DNA from 3 places in the Streptomyces diversicolor genome. Region 1 is predicted to be linked to each of the others. Evidence: predicted binding sites of a transcription regulator. Region 1 holds the regulator's gene; each other region holds the start of a gene.
The links. The regulator HrcA, encoded in region 1, represses chaperone genes, less so after heat shock. The targets are predictions, from matches to a motif close to TTNGCACTCNGNNNNNCNGAGTGCNAA.
Positions count from the first base shown of each region.

Region 2: groES (co-chaperone GroES) is a predicted target of HrcA. The motif match lies at 2,662-2,688, and genes of this name have one in related genera.
Region 3: groL (chaperonin GroEL) is a predicted target of HrcA. The motif match lies at 1,439-1,465, and genes of this name have one in related genera.

Region 1 is NZ_BAAJXA010000011.1:86,224-90,484, forward strand. It holds gene AC27LF_RS15210 (DUF3097 domain-containing protein) at 1-532, opposite strand, end outside; gene AC27LF_RS15215 (MBL fold metallo-hydrolase) at 567-1,289, opposite strand; gene hrcA (heat-inducible transcriptional repressor HrcA) at 1,612-2,628, shown strand; gene dnaJ (molecular chaperone DnaJ) at 2,629-3,765, shown strand; gene AC27LF_RS15230 (nitronate monooxygenase) at 3,947-4,261, shown strand, end outside.
Region 2 is NZ_BAAJXA010000014.1:17,712-21,972, reverse strand. It holds gene AC27LF_RS18160 (ester cyclase) at 1-406, shown strand, start outside; gene groL (chaperonin GroEL) at 468-2,093, opposite strand; gene groES (co-chaperone GroES) at 2,207-2,515, opposite strand; gene AC27LF_RS18145 (polysaccharide deacetylase family protein) at 2,726-3,568, opposite strand; gene AC27LF_RS18140 (polysaccharide deacetylase family protein) at 3,565-4,261, opposite strand, start outside.
Region 3 is NZ_BAAJXA010000015.1:71,347-75,607, forward strand. It holds gene thrC (threonine synthase) at 1-279, shown strand, start outside; gene AC27LF_RS19345 (MoaD/ThiS family protein) at 276-551, shown strand; gene AC27LF_RS19350 (cold-shock protein) at 985-1,188, shown strand; gene groL (chaperonin GroEL) at 1,629-3,251, shown strand; gene AC27LF_RS19360 (coiled-coil domain-containing protein) at 3,332-4,261, opposite strand, start outside.

The DNA.
Region 1 (4,261 bases):
ACTCGGCGATGCGCCACTCCTTGGTGCCGGGGACCAGATGGTCCACCAGGACGCCGAGCCGCGCGTCCGGACCCGGCGCGAACGAGGCCACGATGGCCGGCAGGTCGTCCACGCCCTCCAGGTACTCCACGACGACGCCCTCGACGCGCAGATCGTCGCCCCACACCCTCTCGACCAGTTCCGCGTCGTGCCGGCCCTCGACGTAGATCCGCCCGGCGCGGGCCACGCGCGCGCGTGCGCCGGGGACGGCGACCGAACCTGACGCCGTACGGGTGGGCCGTACCGGAGCCGCCGCCGGGCGCACCAGCGTCACCGTCCGGCCCTCCAGCAGGAAGCCGCCCGGCTCCAGCGGGAAGACACGGTGCTTGCCGAAGCGGTCCTCCAGGGTGACCGTGCCCGCCTCGCAGCGGATCACCGCGCCGCAGAAGCCGCTGCCGGGCTCCTCCACCACCAGGCCGGGATCGGCCGGGACCTCGGGGACGGGCCGGGGCTTCTTCCACGGCGGGGTCAGGTCCGGTGAGTACTGGCGCATTCGGATGACGATAGGAGAAAGCGCGAGCGGACGATCACGACACGCCGAAACGCGCGGCCAGCGCGTCCCGCTGCCCGCGGACGAACGCCGCGTCCACCACCGCCCCGTGACCGGGCACGTACAGCGCGTCCGGGCCGCCCAGGGCGAGCAGCCGGTCGACGGCGGCGGGCCAGCGGGACGGTACGGCGTCGGGGCCCGCCTGCGGCTCCCCTGACTCCTCGACCAGATCGCCGCAGAAGACGACCGCCGGCTCGCCGGGGACCAGCACCGCCAGGTCATGGGCGGTGTGACCGGGGCCCACGTCCGCCAGCAGCACCCGCCGGCCGCCGCCCAGGTCCAGCGCCCGCTCGCCGCTGACCGGGTGGCCGGGCCGGGCCAGGGCGCGCGCCGCCTCGGCCGCGAGCCGTGCGTCCAGGCCGTTGCGGACCGCGTCCCGGCGCAGTCCGTCCCGCTCACGGGCGAACACCGCGTCCATGCCGGCCGCGGCGTACACCTCGGCCCCCGCGAACTCCGCGGCGCCGAAGACATGGTCGAAGTGGGGATGGGTGAGCGCGAGATGGGTCACACCGCGGCCGGCGATCCGCTCGGCCGCCGCGCGCAGCCGGGCGCCCTCCGCGAGGCTCGACCCGGCGTCCACGACGAGCGCCGCGCTCGCCCCGAGGACCAGTCCGGCCGTACAGTCCCAGCCCGGCAGCCGGCACCGCCCCACCCCGGGCGCCAACCGCTCCCAGCCCGTCTCTTCCCAAGTCGCCGTCATACGGCGACGCTAAGCGCTCCGCTGGGCATGCCGCGATATGCCGTCGGTCGTCTGCGGCACCGTCGTGGCTGGTCGCGCCCGCGCGGCGGAGCCGCATATCAGTACAGCCCCGCGCCCCTTCGGGGCGCTGTCGAACCGCAGCGGACTTCACTGGACCTGCTCAGCGCCGGGAGCCGCCGGGCACGATCCGCCGGGACCGGCCTTGCCCGGGGTGTACCCCACGGCCGTACACTGGGGCGGGGAAGCTGGCACTCGCCTGCTCAGAGTGCCAGGCGAAGGACCCGAAGGGCCGCGGGGACGACTTGCTGGAGGTGGACGCGCGATGCTGAGCGAACGCAGGCTCCAGGTGCTGCGTGCCATCGTCCAGGACTATGTCGGCACCGAGGAGCCGGTGGGTTCCAAGGCGCTCACCGAGCGGCACAACCTCGGCGTCTCCCCGGCCACGGTCCGTAACGACATGGCCGCCCTGGAGGACGAGGGGTTCATCGCCCAGCCGCACACCAGCGCGGGGCGGATCCCCACCGACAAGGGCTACCGGCTGTTCGTGGACAAGCTGGCCGGCGTCAAGCCGATGACCGCGCCCGAGCGGCGCGCCATCCAGAACTTCCTCGACGGCGCCGTCGACCTCGACGACGTCGTGACGCGGACGGTGCGGCTGCTCGCGCAGCTGACCCGGCAGGTCGCCATCGTGCAGTACCCGTCCCTGACCCGCTCGACCGTGCGGCATGTGGAACTGCTCTCGCTCGCCCCCGCGCGCGTGATGCTCGTGCTGATCACGGACACCGGCCGGGTCGAGCAGCGGATGGTCGACTGCCCGGTGCCGTTCGGCGAGACGTCCCTGGCGGATCTGCGTGCGCGGCTCAACAGCCGGGTCGCGGGCCGCCGCTTCACGGACGTGCCGAACCTGGTCGAGGATCTGCCGGATGCCTTCGAGGCCGAGGACCGCGGTACGGTCTCGGCGGTGCTCTCCACCCTCCTGGAGACACTGGTCGAGGAGAACGAGGAGCGGCTGATGATCGGCGGCACCGCCAATCTGACCCGCTTCGGACATGACTTTCCCCTCACGATCCGGCCGGTCCTGGAGGCGCTTGAGGAGCAGGTGGTGCTCCTCAAGCTGCTGGGCGAGGCCAAGGATCCGGGCGTGATGGTGCGTATCGGCCATGAGAACGCCCATGAGGGACTCAACTCCACGTCCGTGGTGTCGGTCGGCTACGGTTCGGGCGGCGAGGCAGTCGCCAAGCTCGGCGTGGTCGGACCGACCCGCATGGATTACCCGGGAACGATGGGAGCGGTACGCGCAGTGGCACGGTACGTCGGACAGATCCTGGCGGAGTCGTAGGTGGCCACGGACTATTACGCCGTTCTCGGCGTGCGCCGCGACGCGTCGCAGGATGAGATCAAGAAGGCATTCCGGCGGCTCGCGCGCGAGCTGCACCCGGACGTCAACCCCGATCCGAAGACGCAGGAGCGCTTCAAGGAGATCAACGCCGCCTACGAGGTGCTGTCGGACCCGCAGAAGAAGCAGGTCTACGACCTCGGCGGCGATCCCCTCTCGCAGTCCGGCGGCGCCGGCGCGGGCGGCTTCGGGGCCGGCGGCTTCGGCAACTTCTCCGACATCATGGACGCGTTCTTCGGCACGGCGTCGCAGCGCGGGCCGCGCTCGCGCACCCGGCGCGGCCAGGACGCCATGATCCGTATCGAGGTCGAGCTGGACGAGGCGGCCTTCGGTACGACGAAGGACATCCAGGTCGACACGGCCGTCGTCTGCAAGACCTGCAACGGCGAGGGCGCGGCGCCGGGCACCACGGCCCAGACGTGTGACATGTGCCGCGGGCGCGGTGAGGTGTCGCAGGTGACGCGGTCCTTCCTGGGCCAGGTCATGACCTCGCGCCCGTGCCCGCAGTGCCAGGGCTTCGGCACGGTCGTGCCGACGCCGTGCCCGGAGTGCGCGGGCGACGGCCGGGTGCGTTCGCGCCGGACCCTGACGGTGAAGATCCCGGCCGGTGTCGACAACGGCACCCGCATCCAGCTCGCCGGCGAGGGCGAGGTCGGCCCCGGCGGCGGGCCCGCCGGCGATCTGTACGTCGAGATCCACGAGCTGCCGCACCCCACCTTCCAGCGCCGCGGCGACGATCTGCACTGCACGGTGACGATCCCGATGACCGCGGCGGCCCTCGGCACGAAGGTGCCGCTGGAGACGCTGGACGGCCTGGAGGAGGTCGACATCCGTCCGGGCACCCAGTCCGGCCAGTCGATCCCGCTGCACACCCGGGGCGTGACCCATCTGCGGGGCGGCGGCCGGGGCGACCTCATCGTGCATGTCGAGGTGCAGACACCGACCAAGCTCGACCCCGAGCAGGACCGCCTGCTGCGCGAACTGTCCAAGCTGCGCGGCGAGGAACGCCCCCAGGGCCAGTTCCAGCCGGGACAGCAGGGTCTGTTCTCGCGGCTGAAGGACGCGTTCAACGGCCGCTGACGCCGGCTTGCCGGGGGCCCGGTGCGGCCCCCGGGGCGGGCGCTTTCGGACCCGGGGTGACGGCTGCTGTTCCGCCGGGTGACGGGTGCCTTCCGAGGGTGCTGGGGCGTCGGTTGCCGGGGGAGTATGCCAAGCGGAGGCCGGTTTCGGACTTGTGCGCAGGACGTGACAACATGCGGTCATGTCATCCCCACTGACCGATCTCTGCCCACATCCGATCGTGCAGGCCCCCATGGCGGGCGGTGTCGCCGTCCCGCAGCTCGCCGCCGCCGTGTCCGAGGCGGGCGGGCTGGGGTTCCTCGCCGCCGGGTACAAGACCGCCGACGGCATGTATCAGGAGATCAAGCAGTTGCGGGGGCTGACCGGCCGCCCCTTCGGGGTGAACGTTTTCCTGCCGCAGCCGGAACATGCCGACGCGGCGGCCGTCGAGGTGTACGCGCACCAACTGGCCGGCGAGACCGGCTGGTACGGGGCCGAACTCGGCGACCCGGACAGC
Region 2 (4,261 bases), on a different contig from region 1:
GACGGTGCGGCGCTTCTTCGCGACGCTCGCGGCGCCGGGTGAGCTGGGGCCGCTGAACGATCTCCTCGACGAGGACGTGCACAGCCACGATCCCCTCAATCCGCAGGACACGATCGGGCTGGACTCGGTTCGCGCCGAGTACCGGATGTGGCGGGCCGCCTTCGAGGCCGCCTTCACCGTGGAGGACCTGATCGTCCAGGGTGACCGGGCCTGTGCCCGCTGGACCTGGAACGCCACGCACCGGGGGGAGTTCCTGGGGATCACCGCCACGGGCAGGCGGGTGACCACGACCGGTACCACCGTCTTCCGGTTCGGCGCGAACGGCCGGATCGCCGAGACATGGTGGCAGCACGACCAGTTGGGGCTGATGCAGCAGTTGGGCGCCCTCGACCAGCTGGAGCAGTGACCGCGACGGGCAACGCGAAGGCCCGGCGCCCTTTCGGGTGCCGGGCCTTCGCTGCCGGGTGTCAGTGGGCGTGGCCGTGGCCGTGGCCCGCGGCGGCCGGCTCTTCCTCTTCCTTCTTCTCGACGACCAGGGTCTCGGTCGTCAGCAGGAGGGAGGCGATGGAGGCGGCGTTCTCCAGGGCGGAGCGGGTGACCTTCACCGGGTCGATGACGCCGGCCTTGACCAGGTCGCCGTACTCGCCGGTGGCGGCGTTGTAGCCGTTGCCCTTGTCCAGCTCCTTGACCTTGGAGACGATCACGTAGCCCTCAAGGCCCGCGTTCTCCGCGATCCAGCGCAGCGGCTCGACGACGGCGTTGCGGACGACCGCGACACCGGTGGCCTCGTCGCCGGACTTGTCGAGGTTGCCGTCGAGGACCTTGGAGGAGTGGACGAGCGCGGAGCCACCACCGGAGACGATGCCCTCCTCGACCGCGGCGCGGGTCGCGGAGATGGCGTCCTCCAGACGGTGCTTCTTCTCCTTCAGCTCCACCTCGGTGGCGGCGCCGACCTTGATCACGCACACGCCGCCGGCCAGCTTCGCAAGGCGCTCCTGAAGCTTCTCGCGGTCCCAGTCGGAGTCGGTGTTCTCGATCTCGGCCTTGATCTGCGCGATGCGGCCCTCGACGTCCGACTTGTCGCCGGCACCGTCGACGAGGGTGGTGTCGTCCTTGGTGACGGTGACGCGGCGGGCGGTGCCGAGCACGTCGAGACCGACCTGGTCCAGCTTGAGGCCGACCTCTTCGGAGATGACGGTGGCGCCGGTGAGGATCGCCATGTCCTGCAGCATCGCCTTGCGGCGGTCGCCGAAGCCCGGGGCCTTCACCGCGACGGCGTTGAAGGTGCCGCGGATCTTGTTGACGACGAGGGTCGACAGGGCCTCGCCCTCGACGTCCTCGGCGATGATCAGCAGCGGCTTGGAGGAGCCCGCCTGGATGACCTTCTCCAGCAGCGGCAGCAGGTCCGCGATGGCGGAGATCTTGCCCTGGTTGATGAGGATGTACGGGTCCTCCAGGACGGCCTCCATGCGCTCCTGGTCCGTCACGAAGTACGGCGACAGGTAGCCCTTGTCGAAGGCCATGCCCTCGGTGAAGTCCAGTTCGAGGCCGAAGGTGTTGGACTCCTCGACGGTGATGACACCGTCCTTGCCGACCTTGTCCATCGCCTCGGCGATCAGCTCGCCGACCTGCTGGTCCTGGGCGGACAGCGCGGCGACGGCGGCGATGTCGGACTTCTCGTCGATCGGCCGGGCCGAGCCGAGCAGGTCCTCGGAGACGGCCTTGACGGCGGCGTCGATGCCCTTCTTCAGGGCGGCCGGGGAGGCGCCGGCGGCGACGTTCTTCAGGCCCTCGCGCACCAGGGCCTGGGCCAGCACGGTGGCGGTGGTGGTGCCGTCACCCGCGATGTCGTTGGTCTTGGTCGCCACCTCCTTGACCAGCTGGGCGCCGAGGTTCTCGTACGGGTCCTCGATCTCTACCTCACGGGCGATGGTGACGCCGTCGTTGGTGATGGTGGGAGCGCCGAACTTCTTGTCGATGACGACGTTGCGGCCCTTGGGGCCGATCGTCACCTTCACCGTGTCGGCCAGCTTGTTGACGCCGCGCTCAAGGGCGCGACGGGCGTCCTCGTCGAACTTCAGGATCTTCGCCATGGCAGCGGGAGCCCTCTCGGAAATCTGGTGATAAAGACGCTGCGCCCCGGGCGCCCGGCTTCTTGATGGCGGGGCCAGGGGCGCAGCTCACAGCACGAGTGCTTCGGGGTGAATTACTTCTCGATGATCGCGAGCACGTCGCGGGCCGAGAGAACGAGGTACTCCTCGTTGTTGTACTTCACCTCGGTGCCGCCGTACTTGCTGTAGAGCACGACGTCGCCGACGCTGACGTCGAGCGGAAGACGGTTGCCGTCTTCGAAACGGCCCGGGCCCACGGCCAGGACGACGCCCTCCTGGGGCTTCTCCTTGGCGGTGTCCGGGATGACCAGGCCCGAGGCCGTGGTCTGCTCGGCGTCCAGCGGCTGGACCACGATGCGGTCCTCAAGCGGCTTGATGGCAACCTTGGAGCTGGCGGTCGTCACGATCCGACCTCCCCCTTCGGAGATCTCACGGGGTTAACTGTCTGAGGTGGCGACCAGGTCGATCCGTCGTCGCGGGTGCCGGACCTGCCCGTCGCGTTGTTGGCACTCTCCATGGGGGAGTGCCAGAGCCGAGACTATGACTGCGATTAGCACTCGGTCAAGCGGAGTGCCAATCCGCGGCGGCGCGTCCGCCGAGGTGGCCCCGACGGCTCACAGGTAGTCCTCCAGGCGGCCCACGGTCAGACCCGCGGACTGGACCCGCCGGAGCAGGCGCGTCGTGCGCTCCCTGAGGGTGGGTCCGGTGGACTCGTCGGGGCCGACCAGGATGATGTCGCCGGGGCGCAGGCGCTTGTCGCCCCGGACGTAGTCGAGGGTGTCGGCGCCCATCGCGGCCCGCCACAGGACCACCGCGGCGATGCCGCAGTCGGCCGCCGCGGTCAGGGTCGTCGTGTCGTATGTGCCGTAGGGCGGGCGGAAGAGGCGGGGGCGGATGCCGAAGCGGGACCTGAGCTTGTCCTGCTGGCCGCAGATCTCGGCGCGCTGCCCCGCGTAGGGCAGTCCGCGCAGGGCGGGATGGTCGAGGGTGTGGTTCTGGACGTCGGCGCCGACCGAGCGGAGGCGGGCGAAGTGGCCGTAGCCCGGGCCGACGACGCTGTCGGTGAGGAAGAAGCTGACCGGGAGCCGCAGGTCGCGGACCATGTCGATGAACCGGGGGTCCCGCTCGGCGCCGTCGTCGTAGGTGAGGAAGACGACCGGGTCGGAGGTCGTCACATGGTCCACGACCGGGGGCAGGGAGCGGCCCGCGGTGCCGGCCGGCAGGGGGCGCGCGGCGGGCTCAGGAGCCGGGGCGAGCGGGGCGCTCAGGCCCCATTGGCGGTAGGGCTGCCGGGTGGCCGGGCCGTGCGACCGCACGCCCTGGGCGGCCTTCTTGCCGAGCCGTTCGATGGGGTCGACGGACTGGGCGCAGCCGGCCAGGAGCAGGACGCAGGCCAGGGCGGCGGCGGCCGGCGTCCTGCACCGTGCCGCCGCCGTGGACCGCCCCGGGCGCCTCACAGGTAGTCCTCCAGGCGTGCCACCGCGTAGCCCTCGCGGGTGACCTTGTTCAGGAACCGTCTGACCATGTCGGTCATGGACCCGTCCCAGTCGGAGCGGCCCCGGAAGTGGGTGAGCACGATGTCCCCGGGGTGCAGGCTGCGGTCCCACTCGCGGTACTCCCAGTGGTCGACGAAGACCTCCTCGTCCCAGATCGGCGCGTACTTGATGCCGCAGGACTTGGCGGCGACCAGGGTGTCCCGGTTGTAGTTGCCGTAGGGCGGGCGGAAGACGGCCGGGCGCTTGCCGAGCTGCTTCTCCAGGATGTCCTGCATGCCGCAGATCTCGTCCCGCTGCTCCTCGTAGGACAGGCCGGGCAGGTAGGGGTGGTGGAGGGTGTGGTTGTTGAGCGTGACGCCCTGCGACTGCATCGTCCGGAAGTAGCCGTAGTCGTCCTTGGCCAGGTAGTCGCTGAGGAAGGCGGTGTAGGGGATCTTCAGGTCGGCCATCATGCGCAGGAACGCCGGGTCCTTCTCGGCGCCGTCGTCGATGGTGAGGAAGACGACCTTCTGCCGGGTGGGGATCGTGGTGAAGACCGGGGGCAGGCCCAGTTCCTCCTGGCCCTCGACCTCGAAGCCGTCGCGGGCGGTGATCCGCGGCTTGTGCGCCGGGGGCCGCGGGGGCGTCAGGGGTACCTCGTCCAGGCCCCAGCGG
Region 3 (4,261 bases), on a different contig from region 1:
CGCACGGGCGGTGCGGTGGAGGACGTGACGGACGAACAGGTCGTCGACGCGATCAAGCTGCTGGCGCGCACCGAGGGCGTCTTCGCGGAGACGGCCGGCGGTGTCACCGTGGGCGTGACGAAGAAGCTCATCGACGAGGGCGTCCTCGACCCGGCGCTCACCACGGTCGTCCTCAACACCGGCGACGGCCTCAAGACCCTCGACGCGGTGGCCGGCACCGGCCTGACCGCCACCATCCGCCCGAACCTGGACTCCTTCCGAGAGGCTGGCCTCGCATGAGCGTGACCGTTCGCATCCCGACCATCCTGCGTACCTACACGGGCGGCCTGTCCGAGGTGAGCGCCGAGGGCGCGAACCTCGCGGAGGTGATCGCCGACCTGGAGAAGAACCACACCGGCATCTCCGCGCGCGTCCTGGACGACCAGGGCAAGCTGCGCCGTTTCGTGAACGTGTACGTCAACGACGACGACGTCCGTTTCGAGCAGGGCCTTGAGACGGCGACGCCGGACGGTGCGGGCGTGTCCATCATCCCGGCCGTGGCCGGCGGCTGACGGTCCGTCACCTTCGGTGACTTCGGTTACCGACTGTTCGTCCGATGGCCCCCTCCGTGAGAGAAGCGGAGGGGGTCATTCCGTGGGGTTGAGCGCGGTAGAGTTGGGGAACGCGTCCCCGGCCTCCGGGTCGGAAGCCCCGGATTCAATCCGCACAGCCGCCAAGAAGTCGCCAAAGTCCATGCGTTCTTCGCGGCTTTTATTCCTTTTATAGGGCCCGACTTGCCCTGAATTCTGCCGAATTCTCGGCAGATTCCCGACCGAGTGCGTCCAGATTTCTCGTCCGATTGACCTGTTGCAGACGGCAGTTGGACAGATACATTCAGCCGCGGTCGACGCGTTCCGGCGCACGCCCCCAACCTTGGGGGGTGAGGTCTGACCCGGGTCCGCGAAGTGTGGATCTGTGCAAGGGCCAGTAATAGGGGAGTTAGGCATGGCTCAGGGCACCGTCAAGTGGTTCAACGCGGAGAAGGGGTACGGCTTCATCGCGGTCGACGGTGGTGCGGACGTCTTCGTCCACTACAGCGCGATTCAGATGGACGGCTACCGCACCCTGGAAGAGGGCCAGCGGGTCGAGTTCGAGATCTCGCAGGGCCAGAAGGGCCCGCAGGCCGACATGGTTCGCGTCACCGCCTGAACATTCTCAGCGCGAAGGGTCCGCACCTTCCGGGGTGCGGGCCCTTCGTCGTGCCCGGGCAGCAGGGCCGCGCCGCGGGGCGTGGGCCTGGACCACAGGGTCCATGTCACAGCTCCCATGCCGCATGGGCCGGTGCCGCGGTGTCCGCAGGGGCCGGTGCCGCGGTGTCCGGGTCGTCGCGCCGGGGGGCGCGCGCCCGGCGCGACGACCCGGCCGCGCGCCCCGCGACGGGTCCGCGGCGCGGGCGCACCTTGCACTCGGGTGGGTCGAGTGCTAATCATTGGCGTTAGCACTCTGAAGGTGAGAGTGACAATGATGGACCGGGTCGGTGAGGCCCGTGGGCCGGGTGGGGCAAGGAACCACAAGGCCGGCGAGCCGTCCGTCGCGGGCGCGGGCGCGGTCCGAAGGAATCACCCCCAGTCCTGGAGGGACCACTTCACATGGCCAAGATCATCGCGTTCGACGAGGAGGCGCGGCGCGGCCTTGAGCGCGGTATGAACCAGCTCGCCGACGCCGTCAAGGTCACCCTCGGCCCCAAGGGCCGCAACGTCGTCCTTGAGAAGAAGTGGGGCGCCCCCACGATCACCAACGATGGTGTGTCCATCGCCAAGGAGATCGAGCTGGAGGACCCGTACGAGAAGATCGGCGCCGAGCTGGTCAAGGAAGTCGCCAAGAAGACCGACGACGTCGCCGGTGACGGTACGACCACCGCGACCGTCCTCGCCCAGGCCCTGGTCAAGGAGGGCCTGCGCAACGTCGCCGCCGGCGCCAACCCGATGGCCCTGAAGCGCGGTATCGAGAAGGCCGTCGAGGCCGTCTCCGCCGCCCTGCTGGAGCAGGCGAAGGACGTCGAGACCAAGGAGCAGATCGCCTCCACGGCCTCCATCTCCGCCGCCGACACCCAGATCGGCGAGCTGATCGCCGAGGCCATGGACAAGGTCGGCAAGGAAGGCGTCATCACCGTCGAGGAGTCGCAGACCTTCGGTCTGGAGCTTGAGCTCACCGAGGGCATGCGCTTCGACAAGGGCTACATCTCGGCGTACTTCGCCACCGACATGGAGCGTATGGAGGCGTCGCTCGACGACCCGTACATCCTGATCGCCAACTCCAAGATCAGCTCCGTCAAGGACCTGCTCCCGCTCCTTGAGAAGGTCATGCAGTCGGGCAAGCCGCTGCTGATCATCGCCGAGGACGTCGAGGGCGAGGCCCTGTCGACCCTGGTCGTCAACAAGATCCGCGGCACCTTCAAGTCCGTCGCCGTCAAGGCGCCGGGCTTCGGCGACCGCCGCAAGGCCATGCTCGGCGACATCGCCATCCTCACGGGCGGCGAGGTCATCTCCGAGGAGGTCGGCCTCAAGCTGGAGAACGCGACCCTGGACCTCCTGGGCCGCGCCCGCAAGGTCGTCATCACCAAGGACGAGACCACCATCGTCGACGGTGCCGGCTCCTCCGAGCAGGTCAACGGCCGGGTCAACCAGATCCGCGCCGAGATCGAGAACAGCGACTCGGACTACGACCGCGAGAAGCTCCAGGAGCGTCTGGCCAAGCTGGCCGGCGGCGTCGCCGTCATCAAGGCCGGTGCCGCCACCGAGGTGGAGCTCAAGGAGCGCAAGCACCGCATCGAGGACGCCGTGCGCAACGCCAAGGCGGCCGTCGAGGAGGGCATCGTCGCCGGTGGTGGCGTGGCCCTGCTGCAGACCACCAGCGTCTTCGAGAAGCTGGAGCTGGACGGTGACGAGGCGACCGGCGCGCAGGCCGTGAAGCTCGCCCTGGAGGCCCCGCTCAAGCAGATCGCCGTCAACGCCGGCCTTGAGGGCGGCGTCGTGGTCGAGAAGGTCCGCAACCTCACCCCGGGTCACGGCCTGAACGCCGCGACCGGCGAGTACGTCGACCTGGTCGCCGAGGGCATCATCGACCCGGCGAAGGTGACGCGTTCCGCCCTGCAGAACGCCGCCTCCATCGCCGCGCTGTTCCTCACCACCGAGGCCGTCATCGCCGACAAGCCGGAGAAGGCCGCGCCGGCCGCTCCGGGCGGCATGCCGGGCGGTGACATGGACTTCTGATCCTCCCTGAGGATCGGACCCGTCCGCCACACACCGAGGGCGGCACTCCCTGACCCCAGGGAGTGCCGCCCTCGGGCATGTCACGCCCCGCCGCCGCGGCCTCGGGGGGCGGGCATCGAGCGCCAGAAGGCGCGGGACATCACCTTCTGCTCGTGCTTGGTCTGCTCCGTCGTCAGGTGTTCCTGGAAGTCCCGCCCGTGCACGCCCAGCGCCTCGGCGGTGAGCCAGTCGGCGTACCAGGGGAGCCCGCCTGTCTGCAGCGCGCCGACCAGCGTGGCCAGATCGGCGACGGGCCGGGTCCGCACGACCTGGGTCAGGAGGCGTCGCACCACCTGATCCGTCCGGCGGACGTGGGTGCTCTCGGCGGTCAGTCGCTTCGTCAGCAGCATCAGGTCGAGGACCGGGCAGTCGCAGCAGCACGCGGCGACGACCGCGTCCAGGTGCCCGTCGAGCGACGCTGACTCCAGAGCCAGCAGCAGCGCCGCCAGGGCCGAGGGCGTCATCTCCCGGGCGTGCCGGCACAGGACCTGCCGGCTGCCGTAGTGCGAACCGTCCTGGACCAGGGCCTTGAGGAAGTGCCCCGCGTGCCCGACGAGTTCGTCGTGCACCGTGCAGCGGAAGACGGTGTCGGCCTGCTCCGGCAGCCCGCAGTCGACCATGCGGGTGAGCAGCCGGGCGGCGTCCTGCGGCGAGAGGGTCCTGACCGCCGCCCGCAGCACCGCCTCGGCGCCCGGCGTCATCCCCGAAAGGGCCACGACCGTCTCCCTGACCGCTCTCTCGGACCTGCCGCGCACGGTCTGCAGCAGCAGGTCCGTCGAGAGGTGGTGACGCCCCGTCAGATACAGCTCGCTGATCAGCACCGCGATGTCGGCGCCCGAACGGGACGACGAGACCCCGTGCAGCACGGACCAGACCCGGTGGTCCCGCAGGGCGAGGACGAGCGGGAGCAGATGTCCGACGCCGCGGTTCTGCGTGTGCCGGAAGACGGTCTCGGCGTCCTGCGCGAGCCC